3 regions of the Aneurinibacillus baijiui genome follow, and region 2 is predicted to be linked to each of the others. Evidence: riboswitches for the same ligand, from Rfam matches in the RefSeq annotation. Region 2 holds a riboswitch; each other region holds the start of a gene.

Evidence for each region. Region 2 has a riboswitch for cyclic di-GMP ahead of AB3351_RS19100 (stalk domain-containing protein). Riboswitches for the same ligand answer to the same signal wherever they lie in the genome.
Region 1: it holds a riboswitch for cyclic di-GMP, as region 2 does, so the genes downstream of both, AB3351_RS03470 (methyl-accepting chemotaxis protein) here and AB3351_RS19100 (stalk domain-containing protein) in region 2, are expected to answer to the same signal.
Region 3: it holds a riboswitch for cyclic di-GMP, as region 2 does, so the genes downstream of both, AB3351_RS05935 (pyridoxal phosphate-dependent decarboxylase family protein) here and AB3351_RS19100 (stalk domain-containing protein) in region 2, are expected to answer to the same signal.

What each region holds. Positions count from the first base shown of each region.
Region 1 covers NZ_JBFTXJ020000002.1:50,380-54,642, reverse strand. The annotation lists gene AB3351_RS03480 (cytochrome c oxidase assembly protein) at 1-55, opposite strand, end outside; gene AB3351_RS03475 (DUF2243 domain-containing protein) at 45-551, opposite strand; gene AB3351_RS03470 (methyl-accepting chemotaxis protein) at 684-2,420, opposite strand; cyclic di-GMP riboswitch class II at 2,470-2,554, opposite strand; gene AB3351_RS03465 (helix-turn-helix transcriptional regulator) at 2,679-3,656, opposite strand; gene AB3351_RS03460 (SDR family oxidoreductase) at 3,751-4,263, shown strand, end outside.
Region 2 covers NZ_JBFTXJ020000013.1:45,724-49,986, reverse strand. The annotation lists gene AB3351_RS19120 (metal ABC transporter permease) at 1-554, shown strand, start outside; gene AB3351_RS19115 (Fur family transcriptional regulator) at 571-993, shown strand; gene AB3351_RS19110 (hypothetical protein) at 1,386-1,637, shown strand; gene AB3351_RS19105 (hypothetical protein) at 1,619-1,999, shown strand; cyclic di-GMP riboswitch class I at 2,271-2,354, shown strand; gene AB3351_RS19100 (stalk domain-containing protein) at 2,423-3,337, shown strand; gene AB3351_RS19095 (hypothetical protein) at 3,953-4,159, shown strand; gene AB3351_RS19090 (STAS domain-containing protein) at 4,222-4,263, opposite strand, start outside.
Region 3 covers NZ_JBFTXJ020000002.1:510,140-514,402, reverse strand. The annotation lists gene pdxT (pyridoxal 5'-phosphate synthase glutaminase subunit PdxT) at 1-48, shown strand, start outside; gene pdxR (MocR-like pyridoxine biosynthesis transcription factor PdxR) at 103-1,575, opposite strand; cyclic di-GMP riboswitch class I at 1,783-1,869, shown strand; gene AB3351_RS05935 (pyridoxal phosphate-dependent decarboxylase family protein) at 2,049-3,701, shown strand; gene AB3351_RS05930 (methyl-accepting chemotaxis protein) at 3,694-4,263, shown strand, end outside.

The sequences.
Region 1 (4,263 bases), on a different contig from region 2:
CCAAGATCAGTTCTAAAGAAGCTCCGCTGCTATGATGAATGTGATCATTGTTCATATGACGCGGTTCCTTCCACTTGCTGTGATCCGCTTCGTGTGCGAACAACCAGGATGATGCCAATAAGCATGATAACAATGGCGGTAATATTCCATACCAGGTCATAGGGAAGAACATCCACATTGTAGCGAATCTGGTGCAACCGCATCAGTTTGTGTTGAACGGTTCCGTCGTATAACTGGAATGCCCCTGCTCCAAGGAACATGCCTCCTATCCACCTTGTAAGCCACAATGCATTTCGGCGCCGCAAATCAGCAAACATAAATAGCGATCCAATTGTTGCAAACCAGCTAAAAGCGTGAAACAAACCATCCGAGATCAATCCGACACTGGTGGTAGACTTGTCATAGAAATGATGCCAATGCAGTAATTGATGGAAAACGGCTTCATCTATAAAGGCGACCAAGCCAACACCAAATAGGAAACCCGACCATAGATTGCGGGCCGAGTAGGCAGAGCGAAGCGAATCATTTGCATTAGTAGTTTCAGCAGCCATGGCTCCTCCTAAGTGTATATGCTTTTTCTCCCCTAGTTTACCTCATATGAGTAGGCTGCAAACAAATTCAGTAACTTTTCAAAGTGATTTCTTACATAAAACTGCCATAATTGTCGATCATCCGGGAAAAGATCATGCTCTACGATCCATTTCATTCTGTATTTGATCTAACAGACGTACTACTTCCACAGAAGATTCTTCAATTAAATAGAGCAGTGATTCCGCTTTATCTTTTTGTCCTCTATTTATATATTCGTGTGCTTCCTGTGCTAGCTCATGTACATGACGATGCGGCGCTTCCAGCTCCTTAAATGCCGGAAGTTTTGAAATATGTGGGTGTTTTCTCATTTGCTCATACCATTTTCCTAAACGGCACTGCGTATGATTCACAAAATGCTGTGCTTCCATTTGATGATATCCGAGGATACTGTTATATACCCACCACTTCCATAACAAATGCTCTGTTTTTACCACTCGAATGACCTGTTTATTTTGCAATCTAGGAATGGACCCAATTGCTTTTTTGCGAAGATTATTAATGCCCATACTTACATCGTAAATGGTTTGGCCCGTGTACTGGGCATCGTTCTTAATCTCATCCGTCTGATGCAACACCTCGCTAATTCGTAGGGTGATATCGTGCGTAGCAGCTGACTGTTCCTGAGCAATCGCTGCAATATTGCCTGTTGAACTACCGATGAGTTCAATCCTCGATACAATAGTACCTAATGTTTCAATCGCATCTTTCGCTTGATCCACTTGGTCATTAAGCTGGTTTGCCATTCTTTCTTCCATGATACTAACTTCTCTAGCTTCCGTTTGTACTTGTTGAATTGTTTTTGTGATTTTATCCACCGATTCCTTTGTCTGTTCAGCCAAATTTCTGACCTCATCGGCGACAACAGAAAATCCCCGTCCTTGCTCACCCGCTCTTGCTGCCTCAATCGACGCATTTAACGCAAGTAAATTGGTCTGTTCAGCAACTCCTTTGATGAATTCAACGACTTGAGAAACATTTTTAATTTCGTCAAGCAACGTATTAATTTTATTCCTTGTCTCTATAAATGAGTCTGTCATACCTAAAAAGCCTGTGAGAGACTTTTCAATTACTTCCCGTCCTTGTTCCACCTGTTGTATGGTTTCTTCAGTGTTTTCTGCGACGCTAACTGCGTTAGTGGCAACTTCTTCTACAGAAGCAGAAAGCTGTTCAGCTGCCGCACTTACACTCTCTACATTTTCTGCTGCGGATGCCACCGTATTCATTAACGTGCTTATTTTATCCAATCCAATAACCGTTTCCATAACAGAGCTGACACTCTCAATAATTTTAAAATCATTAGCTTCTTGATAGGATTCAAGAACGATCTGTGAATCAAGTGTTACAATACGAATGAGCGCCATCAAAATGTCTTTCATTTCATCCGGTCTATGTCCATATTGTTCGATAATCTCTGGAAGTACATACTCATATACACGAATATAAGATCCTGTATACCATTCTGGAGTCAATCGTATTCTACTATGTACCTCTCCAATTTTCACACGGTTTTGGATGTACTCTGTGTCCAGTTTGATTCTTGGTATTGATTTTACATATTGAATAAACGTTTGACTAAGTCGATCGACCGTACTATGATCCTGCATAATCTTTTCTAGGTTCCCGTATTCGCTAAGCATTCTATAATGGCGATTTGTAATCTCAACCGCAAGTTGATCTATCACGTTCTCCAACTTTTTGATGCTATCTATATCATGTGTGGTCATCTCTAAAAATTTTAACTTATCACCTAAACGTGGTGTAGTTTGAATATCTGACTTTTGGATAGGCTTCATTTTCTTTGATACTTTTAATTTCCTTCTAAAAAACACACCGTTTCCTCCTCTTTTCTTGCTTTTTCCATAAAAAAAAGCCAGGTTTTAATAAACCGGCCGGTTGCACTACTTGCTCCAGATTCTTCAAGTGCCCATGTACGAAAGAATCTCTCATCGCATCCTATTTTTTGATTATTATTTACTAGTATATAATACCTATAAAAAAATGAAAATACCTATACTACACCGAATTTTGACGAAATGCTATCCACTTCTCTGATGCTATGCAAGTGGTGTACTAAATCGGACTTTTTCCTAGTGCATCCCTTTGTCACCTATCTCATAAAAATTCACCACACGCTTTGCCATATCATAAATCGTTTGCTTTAATGCGTCCGGACGAATAATTCTTATCTGATCTCCAAAGCCCAGAATGTATTCTTTTGCCTCCTGTTCTGTATCAAAACGCAGGTTTGCTGGAATCCACCCATCTTCTAAAGGTGAATCCATTTTTAGTAGCTGTACAAAGCGTCCGGTAAACCGTATTCTCTGAACGATAGATGGAGAAATTTCAACATCTACCTCATAACTTGGGAGATTTTTAATAAATTTTTGTGTAGAGTTATTCCAATACTGGGCTAAATTAAAGTCATCTGGCCGAGAAAACGAATCCTCTGTCAAGAATACGGACTTTATTCTCGACGCTCTATAGTTTCGGATTTCTTCATCTGAAGATGCGATCAAGTACCAGACGCTTCCTTTAGCGACTAGTCCTAACGGATTTACAACTCGATCGATCACCTCTCCATCTGTCCGTTCATATGTAATCTGCAGCTTTCGCTCATCCCAAATTGCTTGCTGTAACAATGTAAATGATTCAATTTTTTCCGGTGATTGTTTCCATGTAGTCGTATCAATATGAATCCGATTCCAAATATCTTGGGAATGTCCCTGTGTGGAACTTGGAATCGCAGCGAGAATTTTTTGCCGCGCTTCATTCCAATCTTTTGCCAGACCTAAATCAGCAAGCAATTGAGGAGACGGCGAGATAAACAATGACTTGATTTCATTGGCTTTTAACCCCGTTACATTTGTACGATATTGTTCAAGCAATCTCCAACCACCCAATTTCCCCCGTTCAGCTACAACAGGAATCCCCGCCGCACTCAACGCCTCCATATCTCTATGAATCGTACGTCCGGTAACCTCTAATTCTTGCGCCAATTCTCTGGTTGTTAATTTTCCTCTATTTTGCAGTAACAATAAAATCGAAATCAACCTATCTGCGCGCATATTTTCCCACCTTACAAAAAGATACTTTTTATATGACAAGAGATGTCATCATTAGTAATTATACTATATCTATCGAGAAAAAGGAGTGAACGCAATGAAACCTCTAGCTGGAAAAGTTGCTTTGGTAGCGGGTGGAACAAGAGGCGCAGGACGCGGCATTGCGATGGAATTAGGTGCAGCAGGAGCTACCGTCTATATCACTGGACGTACAACACGACATCAGATGTCTGAATACGGACGCCCTGAAACGATTGAAGAAACCGCAGAGTTAGTAAATGATGTAGGCGGCATCGGAATTGCTGTTCAAGTGGACCATCTTGTTCATGAACAGGTCCAAGCCCTAATTAAAAGAATTGAGAAGGAACACGGACGGCTAGATATACTGGTAAATGATATTTGGGGAGGTGAATATTTAGTAGAATGGAATACCCCCGTCTGGGAGCACTCACTGGAAAAAGGATTACGAATGCTGCATTTGGCTATTGATACTCATATCATTACCAATCATTATGCGCTTCCCCTGCTAATAAAAAATAAGGGCGGATTGGTTGTCGAAATGACAGACGGTACAGAAGAATATAATCGCGATAATTACCGTCTATGTTTG
Region 2 (4,263 bases):
AAGAACTGGCCATTCCGATTATTCTCTCTGCGGGAATCGGCCTTGGGGTTGTATTAATCAGTTTGGCAAATGGCTTTAACGTTGATTTATTCGGGTACTTGTTCGGCAGTCTGCTGTCGGTCACAGAAGAAGACTTATGGCGTGTTATTGTCGCGAGTTTGTTGGTGATCGGGATTGTATGGGTGTTCTATAAAGAGCTATTATATTTGTCATTTGATGAGGAAGGCGCCCGTATCTCCGGTGTACCGCGCAACTTGATTAATGTCGTTTTCAGCGTACTCGTCGCGCTTGTCATCAGCATCTCGATGCAGGTCGTTGGGATTCTGCTGGTGTCAGCTCTTATTACACTGCCGGTTGCAGCCGCTCTTCAGTTGGCCAACAGTTTTCGACAAACGTTTGTATATGCTATTATTTTCGGAGAGATCTCCGTACTGAGCGGCCTTATGATTGCTTATACGTTTGATTTGGCTTCAGGCGGAACGATTGTGCTGGTTGCTGTTTTTCTGCTTATATGTGTGCTGATTGGCAAGCGGGTACGTGATTCATTGAATTAAGAAGGCGGTGGAAATGATGACCGTAGAACAAGCATTGCAGATGCTCAAAGAACAAGGATATAAATATACAGGAAAGCGCGAAGAGATCATTCGCATTTTCGCCAAAGAGAAGCGGTACTTGTCAGCCCGGGATATTCTGGCCTACATGCAGACAGAATACCCGGCGTTGAGCTTTGATACGGTGTACCGGAACCTGACATTGTTTACCGAACTGGACATTCTTGAAGTAACAGAGCTTGGCGGCGAGCGGAAGTATCGTTTTCGCTGCTCGACAGGCGATCACCATCATCATTTGATCTGCCTATCTTGTGGCAAGACGCGTCATATTACGTCGTGTCCACTAGATGAGATGTTCGGCGAGCCGGACGACTTTACGATTACCGGGCATAAATTTGAGATTTACGGCGTATGCTCCCAGTGCGAAGAGGTACGTGTTTAAAATCCCTTGAGATACAAGGGGTTTTTTGTTTTTTTGTTGGGTAAACATTGTTGAAAAGCCCCGTTTGACCACATTTTGACCGCCTTTAGTATACTAAAGCGATTTTTTAAGGGCGCTCGGAAACAATTTTCGGATGTTCCCCAAATTGATCTCGACTTTATAGTATCAGTGCTTCGAATACCGTCATAAGCTTACCCCCTTTCTTACAGGGAGTGAGCCGTCCATCGTTGAGAAACCATATCAAATTAAGTAACGAAAGTATTATACCATATGTAGGAAATTTTAGATGAGAGGGCTTTTTATTCTGGGAAAATTACATTAATTGTAAGTATTTGGTGTAAAATATAGTAAAAATAATCAGACTATCAAGTATGCTTGTAAGGAGGAATAATATGAAAAAATACGTGTACTTATTTAGCCTAGTAGTATGCATGATTATTTTTACTAGCTTCAATCCAAAAGATGTTGTACATGCCCAAGAACAAGGAAAACCAGTTTCAGTTAGCGAGACTACATTACATCAAGCAGGGTTTAAATATTCGGTAGATGAAATTAAAAAAAGACTTTCTGATCCATCGTCACATTACAAGGAAAAGAATGCATTTCCTAAGATCAGCGCTGGAGAATGGAAACGGAACCATTAAAAAATGATGAGGAAGGAAAATTCGGTTCCTATTCCTTAGCAATAAATACGAAACAAAAATTTGTTATTATCCCTAATAAGAAAAATAAAGTATCAATCATAGGCGTTGGTACATACTTTTCAGGTGAATTAACAGATAAAACAATCGAAGAGGCCATTAAAGGAGCAAAAATCGTAGCTTCTGCTCTGGGAGTTGGAGGGGATGATATAAACAAAAAAATCAGTGAGTTACTCATATCACAGTATGGTTTTGAGAAAATTGGAGACATTTTGATGGCGGCACATATAACAACTGTGAAATCCAGCAATCAAAAAAGTCTTGTATTCTTAATTGCTACAGATGCAAAATCTGATGACCTATAACTGAAATGTGCCATTTCCTTTATATAAAAGAGTCAAATCTTATTTGTTAGTAAGAGGTGGTCAGTAAAAGAAAAAAGAGACCCGGCTGAGTGCCGGGTTTTATCTTTGTTTTCTGTATACCGATTAGATTTGAGATGTACAGCGTATGCTTCTAGTGTGGAGACGTGCGATTTAAAGCAAAGTAAAAAAATGAACAAATAGACAAATGATTCATTACTTTTTGCCTGTGAAAAAAATGTAAAAACATAGTATTATTTTGAAAAATAACTTCATTCGATAAAGGCAAACCCATTGAAAGATGGGGACGCAAAGCTACAGGGGCTAATGTCTCAGACGATGCCAGCCAGTTACCGGATACCTATATGACAGCATAGGCTTATTCGGCAATCGAATAAGCTTTTTATTATGGAGAGGGGAATCGTAATGAAGAAAGAAATTGTGTCACTATCTTTAGTTTTTGCGTTAAGTGCGTCACCTTTCGTATTAGATGCATCACAGGCCTTAGCTAATGAAAGCAGCAGCCCGAAAAGTCAAAGTGAAAAAGGTAAGGACTACCAGCGATATGATAAAGATGAAGTTGATGATGATGACAAAGACGACGACAAAGATGATGACGACAAAGATGATGACGACAAAGACGATCACAAAAATACACTAGAGAAAGAATTGAAAAAATCTTTACAAGAACTGAAGGATCAATCTTCAAAAGGTTTTGGTAATCAATCTAAAGAAGAGTTTAAAAAGAATATACAAACTTTGAGAGAACAGATTAAAAAACAGAAAGAATCACTAGAAAATATTGAAGAATATCTTGAAGAGCTAGCGGATGTTTATGAAGAATCAGGCGAAATTAACGAAGCGATAGCCATTCAAAAGGAAGTAGTTAAAGAAAATATCAGGAACTTAGAATCCTATAAGAAGTTAGGTAAAATGTACGGGAAAATCGGTGAAACGGGAATGCGTGCTTTCGTTAACGGTGAACAACTAACGGTTGATGTGCCTCCTGTAATTAAGGAAGGACGTACGTTGATTCCGTTCCGAGCTATTTCTGAATCCTTGGATGCAACCGTAGTGTGGAATGCGGAGGAGCAATCTGTCACGGTTACAAAAAATGGAGTGGAAATAAAACTTCGTTTGGGAAATACGACTGCACATGTGAACAATCAGAAAGTTACGCTTGATGTTCCAGCTGAAATAGTTAACGGACGAACCCTGGTTCCTGTTCGTTTTATTAGCGAGGCCTTTGGCGCGAATGTACAATATGAACCTGAAACGAAAGCGGTAGTTATTTACGAAGAAGGAAATACTGCAAAGAAAACAAACACTCAAGCTCAATAAAAAGGAATGTTCTTTAGATTGAACTATAACCTGGATGATGGACGCTTTGAAAAAAGTCCCTTATTCGGGTTTTTTTATATGGAAAGATAGAGAAGGATGCGATTAGAGAAAATACATTGGGACGATGATTTCACAACTGTAGTTTTCACCAGCTATATACTTTTATTTATTAAGTAGCAGCGGAGGCATAACTTTTTCTGTCATTGAGTATCGCCTTATGGTTATCAGTTATAAATAGCTCAAATCATACTATGTTATCTGAGAATACCTCTTCAAAAATAGCAACAGCAGGCGTATTATGGGCGATAAGTGTCATTTGTATGTTGGTAGGAATGTATAAATTAAAACCTATCAAGGTGTAAGTGTTGATTAGCCAAAAAGTAAGGAAAAAGAATAGTACCCTTTCATTCGGCCTCTTCTGGCTTATCAGCAAAACTAACATGAATTAATATTGTTTTCTCTCCTCCTAATTGAATAGGAACTAGTGTTCTGTTATAATATAAAACAAGAACAAATGATCTTATTGTAAAAGGTTACTGGCGGAAAGGAAATCGTAAGCCAGAGTATGTACAGCGGAGCGGTTATGGGAACATTCATCGAGAAGAGGCGATGTGAGTGATGAACTTTTTCACGCATCTAGGAAAAACAGTGGAGATTATCTATGTAGACCGAAACGGAGAGTTGAGTCAGAGAAAGATCCGGCTGCTGTCCGTAAAGAACGGAAGAGTCCGGGCGTACTGCTTTACACGAAAGGCAACACGATATTTCTCTGCTGAGAATGTGTTAGCCATGCGACCAGTAAAAGAAAAGAGAGCGAGTTAAAGAAGACCCGGCGATTATGCCCAGTCTTCCTTTTGAGATGTACGGTGCTAAAGATATTGATCTTATTTCTTGCTTAGAATATGCATATCCTCTTGGGCTAGAGC
Region 3 (4,263 bases), on a different contig from region 2:
ATGGTTAAAGAATACCGCGCACAAGAAGCGGTCGGCATTGCAAAATAATAGATCAAAAAACAGCACGCAGGAGGCGAAGAGCTTCTTGCGTGCTGTTTTTATTTAGACGATTGGTGCCTTGCGGTATACCGAAGATGTGTGGGTAAAGGCAGATACGGCATTGCATAGCGCCTGCACGCCTTCTTCAAGCTCCCGTTCATTCATATAAGAGAAGCTGAGCCTGAGAAAGTGGCGTTTCGATTCGATGGGATAGCAGGCTGCGCCCGGCAAAAAGGTGATCTGATGGTTGCGGGCATAAATTAGAAAATCCTCCGTATCAATTTGGTGCGGAAGTGAGAGCCATAGGTTGACCCCACCCTGTGGGGGAATCCAGCTTACGCCAGGGGGCATATGCTCTGTCAGCAACTCAATCATCATATCCCGGCGCAGTTGTAGAGCGATGCGCAGCTTCTTGATATGGTTGCGCATTCTCTCCGAATGAAGGAGTGGTAGAATTGCTTTTTGCGTTAAGAGCGGACTGCCTAAATCCATATTGCCTTTTGCGGCGATAAGCCGATTGAGTATCGTGCCGGAAGCGGTTAATACGCCAACACGACAGCCGGGCGCAAGGATTTTACTCAATCCCTTTAGATAGATAACATGTCCGTGCTCGTCCATGCTCTTAAGCGAGGGAGGCGGCTGTTTTTCGAAATAAATCTCGCTCCATGGATCGTCCTCTAGAATAAGGCACTGTGTCTCTGCGGCGATGTCAAGCAGCTGCCGCCGCCGCTGCATCGTCATGACCGTACCGGTCGGGTTATGAAAGGTGGGCATGGTGTAGATCAGCTTTGGCTTATATTTTTCGCATAATGCTGCTAGCATGTCCACCCGCATGCCGTGTTCATCTACCGGAACAGGGAGAATGGTTGCCCCCTGCCAGCGGAATACATCAATGGCTGCCGGATATGTGGGCGCTTCGGTGAATATGATATCTCCGGGACCGATGAATGTCCGTGCTACTAAATCGATCCCTTGTTGCGTACCGTTTGTAACCAGAATCTCTTCAGAAGAGGTCTTAATTTTATTTTCACGCAGATAATGCGCAAGCTCCGTACGAAGTGCCAAATCTCCCTGCATGTCACCGTATGTAGAGAGAATGCGCGGCTCCTGGGCAAGAATCCGCTGAATCTCTTTTTCTAGATACCGGTTAGGAAGAAGACCGGGATCAATGGTGGAGGAGAAGAATTCGAAGCGTGCCGAGACTTGATGATAGCGTGAGAATTGGGCGCGCGGCAAATAGTCAGGAATAGATAGCTGCCAATCGTATGACGCCTCGTGCTTATTCTTTTCTACAATTTGCTTCTTTTGTACGAAGGTGCCGCGACCTTGTACGCGCTGAATAAATCCGTCTTCTTCGAGCTGATCATATGCCTGGACAACCGTCATAAGACTGACTCCGCTTTGCTTGGCCAGCGTACGAACAGATGGTAGACGGAAGCCTTCTTCTAGCAGATCGGATTGAATCCGATCGACAATCACCTGATAAATTTGTCGGGCAAGCGAGACCGGTAATTGACGGTTCACCTTAATTTGCATTGCATACTCTCCTTATATAAAAGTGTTATAGGCACTTTGCTGTATATAGTATAACACAATAACACTTAGCACACAGAAAGCAGTTGTTTCTAATTTTGCAGGTAGTTTTTAATACGCCGACAATTTTTAATAATATAACAATGGTGCAAAGGGTTGAAAAAATTTTTTTGATAGGTAAAATATCACTAGTAAACAAAACCCAATATATGTCGAAAATGGCAAACCCACCGAAAGATGGGGACGCAAAGCCTAGGATCTAAGGTTCCGAAAGAACTAAGATAGCCGGTTGCCGAAATCATACTACATAGCATGGTGCTTTTATTTGTGAACGTTTGCTCATATGGCAGCGGATCGCAGGATTCGGGCGCTATCTTTGATGATGAAGGCTATTCCATTACGGAAAATAGTCTTTTTTCTTTATCGGAAGAAATACGTACAGCAAAGAGAATGGAGAGTTGTAAGCAATGATGAACATGAAAGAAGTACAAGCGTTATTTCCAAGTGAGGATGGAAACAAACAAAGCCAGCAATCGCTGCTTGGTTTCATTCACACACTGATCGAAGAACTAGATGAGCTAAAAGATCCGCATCGTTCCACGCTTGGTCCTATGCGGGAGCGTACAGGGGATTTCTATAAAGAAATTATGGAATCTGCCACAGCGCCGCAGCATGGGGCAAAAATGGAAGAGGTCGTAAACAAGCTGCTAGAGCTGGCACAGGGCCATCCGTACCATACGAGAAACTTTGTCACGAATGTCCTGCCAATGGCAAGCATTCCTGGTATTATCGGGGCGCTTCTGGCTACGCTGCTGAACGGAAATAACCTATGGGATGTATACGGTCCTGCCGGTGCGGAGGCGGAAGTGAATGTGATTGCGATGATGTCCCGTCTTGCTGGCTATGATGTAGCCTCTTCCTGGGGCTATACGACATGGGGCGGTCAAGGCGCTGTTTTCTCGGGTTTGCGCCTGGCGATTGCCAAGCAGTTTCCGAATGCTAAAGAAGAAGGAGTACCGAATCATCTATACTGCTTCGCTTCCGAGAATGCACATTACAGCTTGCTAAAATCAATGGAAGCAACCGGGATTGGCAGCAACAACCTCATTACAGTTAAAGCCGACCCGGCTACCCATGCGATGGATGTAGGTGATCTGCGCACGAAAATGGAAGACGTAATTCGCAAAGGTGGAATTCCTATCTACATTGTCGCCACGACAGGTGCAACCGATTCATTCGGGATTGACGATGTGGCAGCAATCAAGGCAGAAGCGGAGACGATTACGACAAAGCACGGGTTAAAACCTGCACACATTCATGCCGACTCAGCCCTTGGCGGTTTCTATTGTCTCTTCAATGATTATGATTTTGCCCGCAATCCGCTTGGATTCGAAGCGCCGCTGTGCGAAAACCTAAAGAAAATTCGGGAGAAAATGCAGCATCTTCATCTTGCAGATACCCTTTGCTTTGATTTTCAAAAGCTTGGGCAGACACCGTATTTGACCTCGCTCTTTCTTGTTAAGAATGGAAAAGATGTTGGGCTATTGGATCTGCATGAATTCGAGACCCCATATGTAGGAAACCGTGGCTATGGAAGCTACCACACAAGCTATACATTGGAATGCTCTCGTATGGCAAGTTCCATTGCCATCTATGCAGCTTTGCTTGCATTTGGCGTGGAGGGCTACCAACAGATTCTCGCCAATTATGTGCGGGTGAATATGGCATTCCGTGAAAAAATCAGTGCCAAATTCCCGAATATGGCTATTACAAATGCGGACAATCCAGGCCCGATTACGACGTTCCGCTTCTACCCGGGACAGCCGGAATGGCAGCAGGAGAAGGCTGGAAAGCTGGCACAGATGCGCATTGAACGAAATAACAAATGGAACTATGCCTTATTTGAGCAGTTGGGCAAGCAGCGCGACCGGGTATTTTTCGGGGATACGACACGTCAGTGCGTCATTGACGCCATAGATTCGACCGATCGTGTGCCGTTGTATGTGGCGAAGTTCTTCTCCATCTCACCATATACTACAATCGAGACACTTGATGAGATTGTTGCATTTTTGGCAGAGCAAGTAGAACTGACGGATGCAGCACGGGAGGAGCAGCTTATGTATGTTTAAGATGAAACATTCACTTAGCAGAAAGATTACCGCTTCCTTCGCGCTGTGCATTCTAGTCCTCTCCCTGCTGTTTAGCGTGACCTTTTATAAAGTAGCGATGGGGATTGTCGATCAGTATGTGCTGACACAATTTGAGCACACCTTAAAAAATAATATCATCGACTTAAAAAAGAATGTAAACAAGATGCTTGTCAATCAATCGGATAGCGGCTCTGAAGCAGAGTATCAGCAGCTTTTGGCGTTTCTTGACGATGAGAAAAAAAGAATGGACGTTGAAAATGTCTATGTTCTGGCTAAAAAGGACAAGACGTACATTGTAGCGCTCAGCGGAGAGCCGGACCAGCGTAATGCTGATTATCCGTTTACCGCTGAGATGAATGCGGCGTTTACTGGAGAGATGCAGACCAGTTCTATATACAAAGACGTGTACGGGATTCATAAGTCGGCATTTTTACGCCTCGAAGGCACGGATACGATCCTCGGCATTGATATGGATGCTGCATTTATACAAGAAGTAAAAAGCTTCATTATTTCTATGAGCGTAATTATGACGTTAATCTCG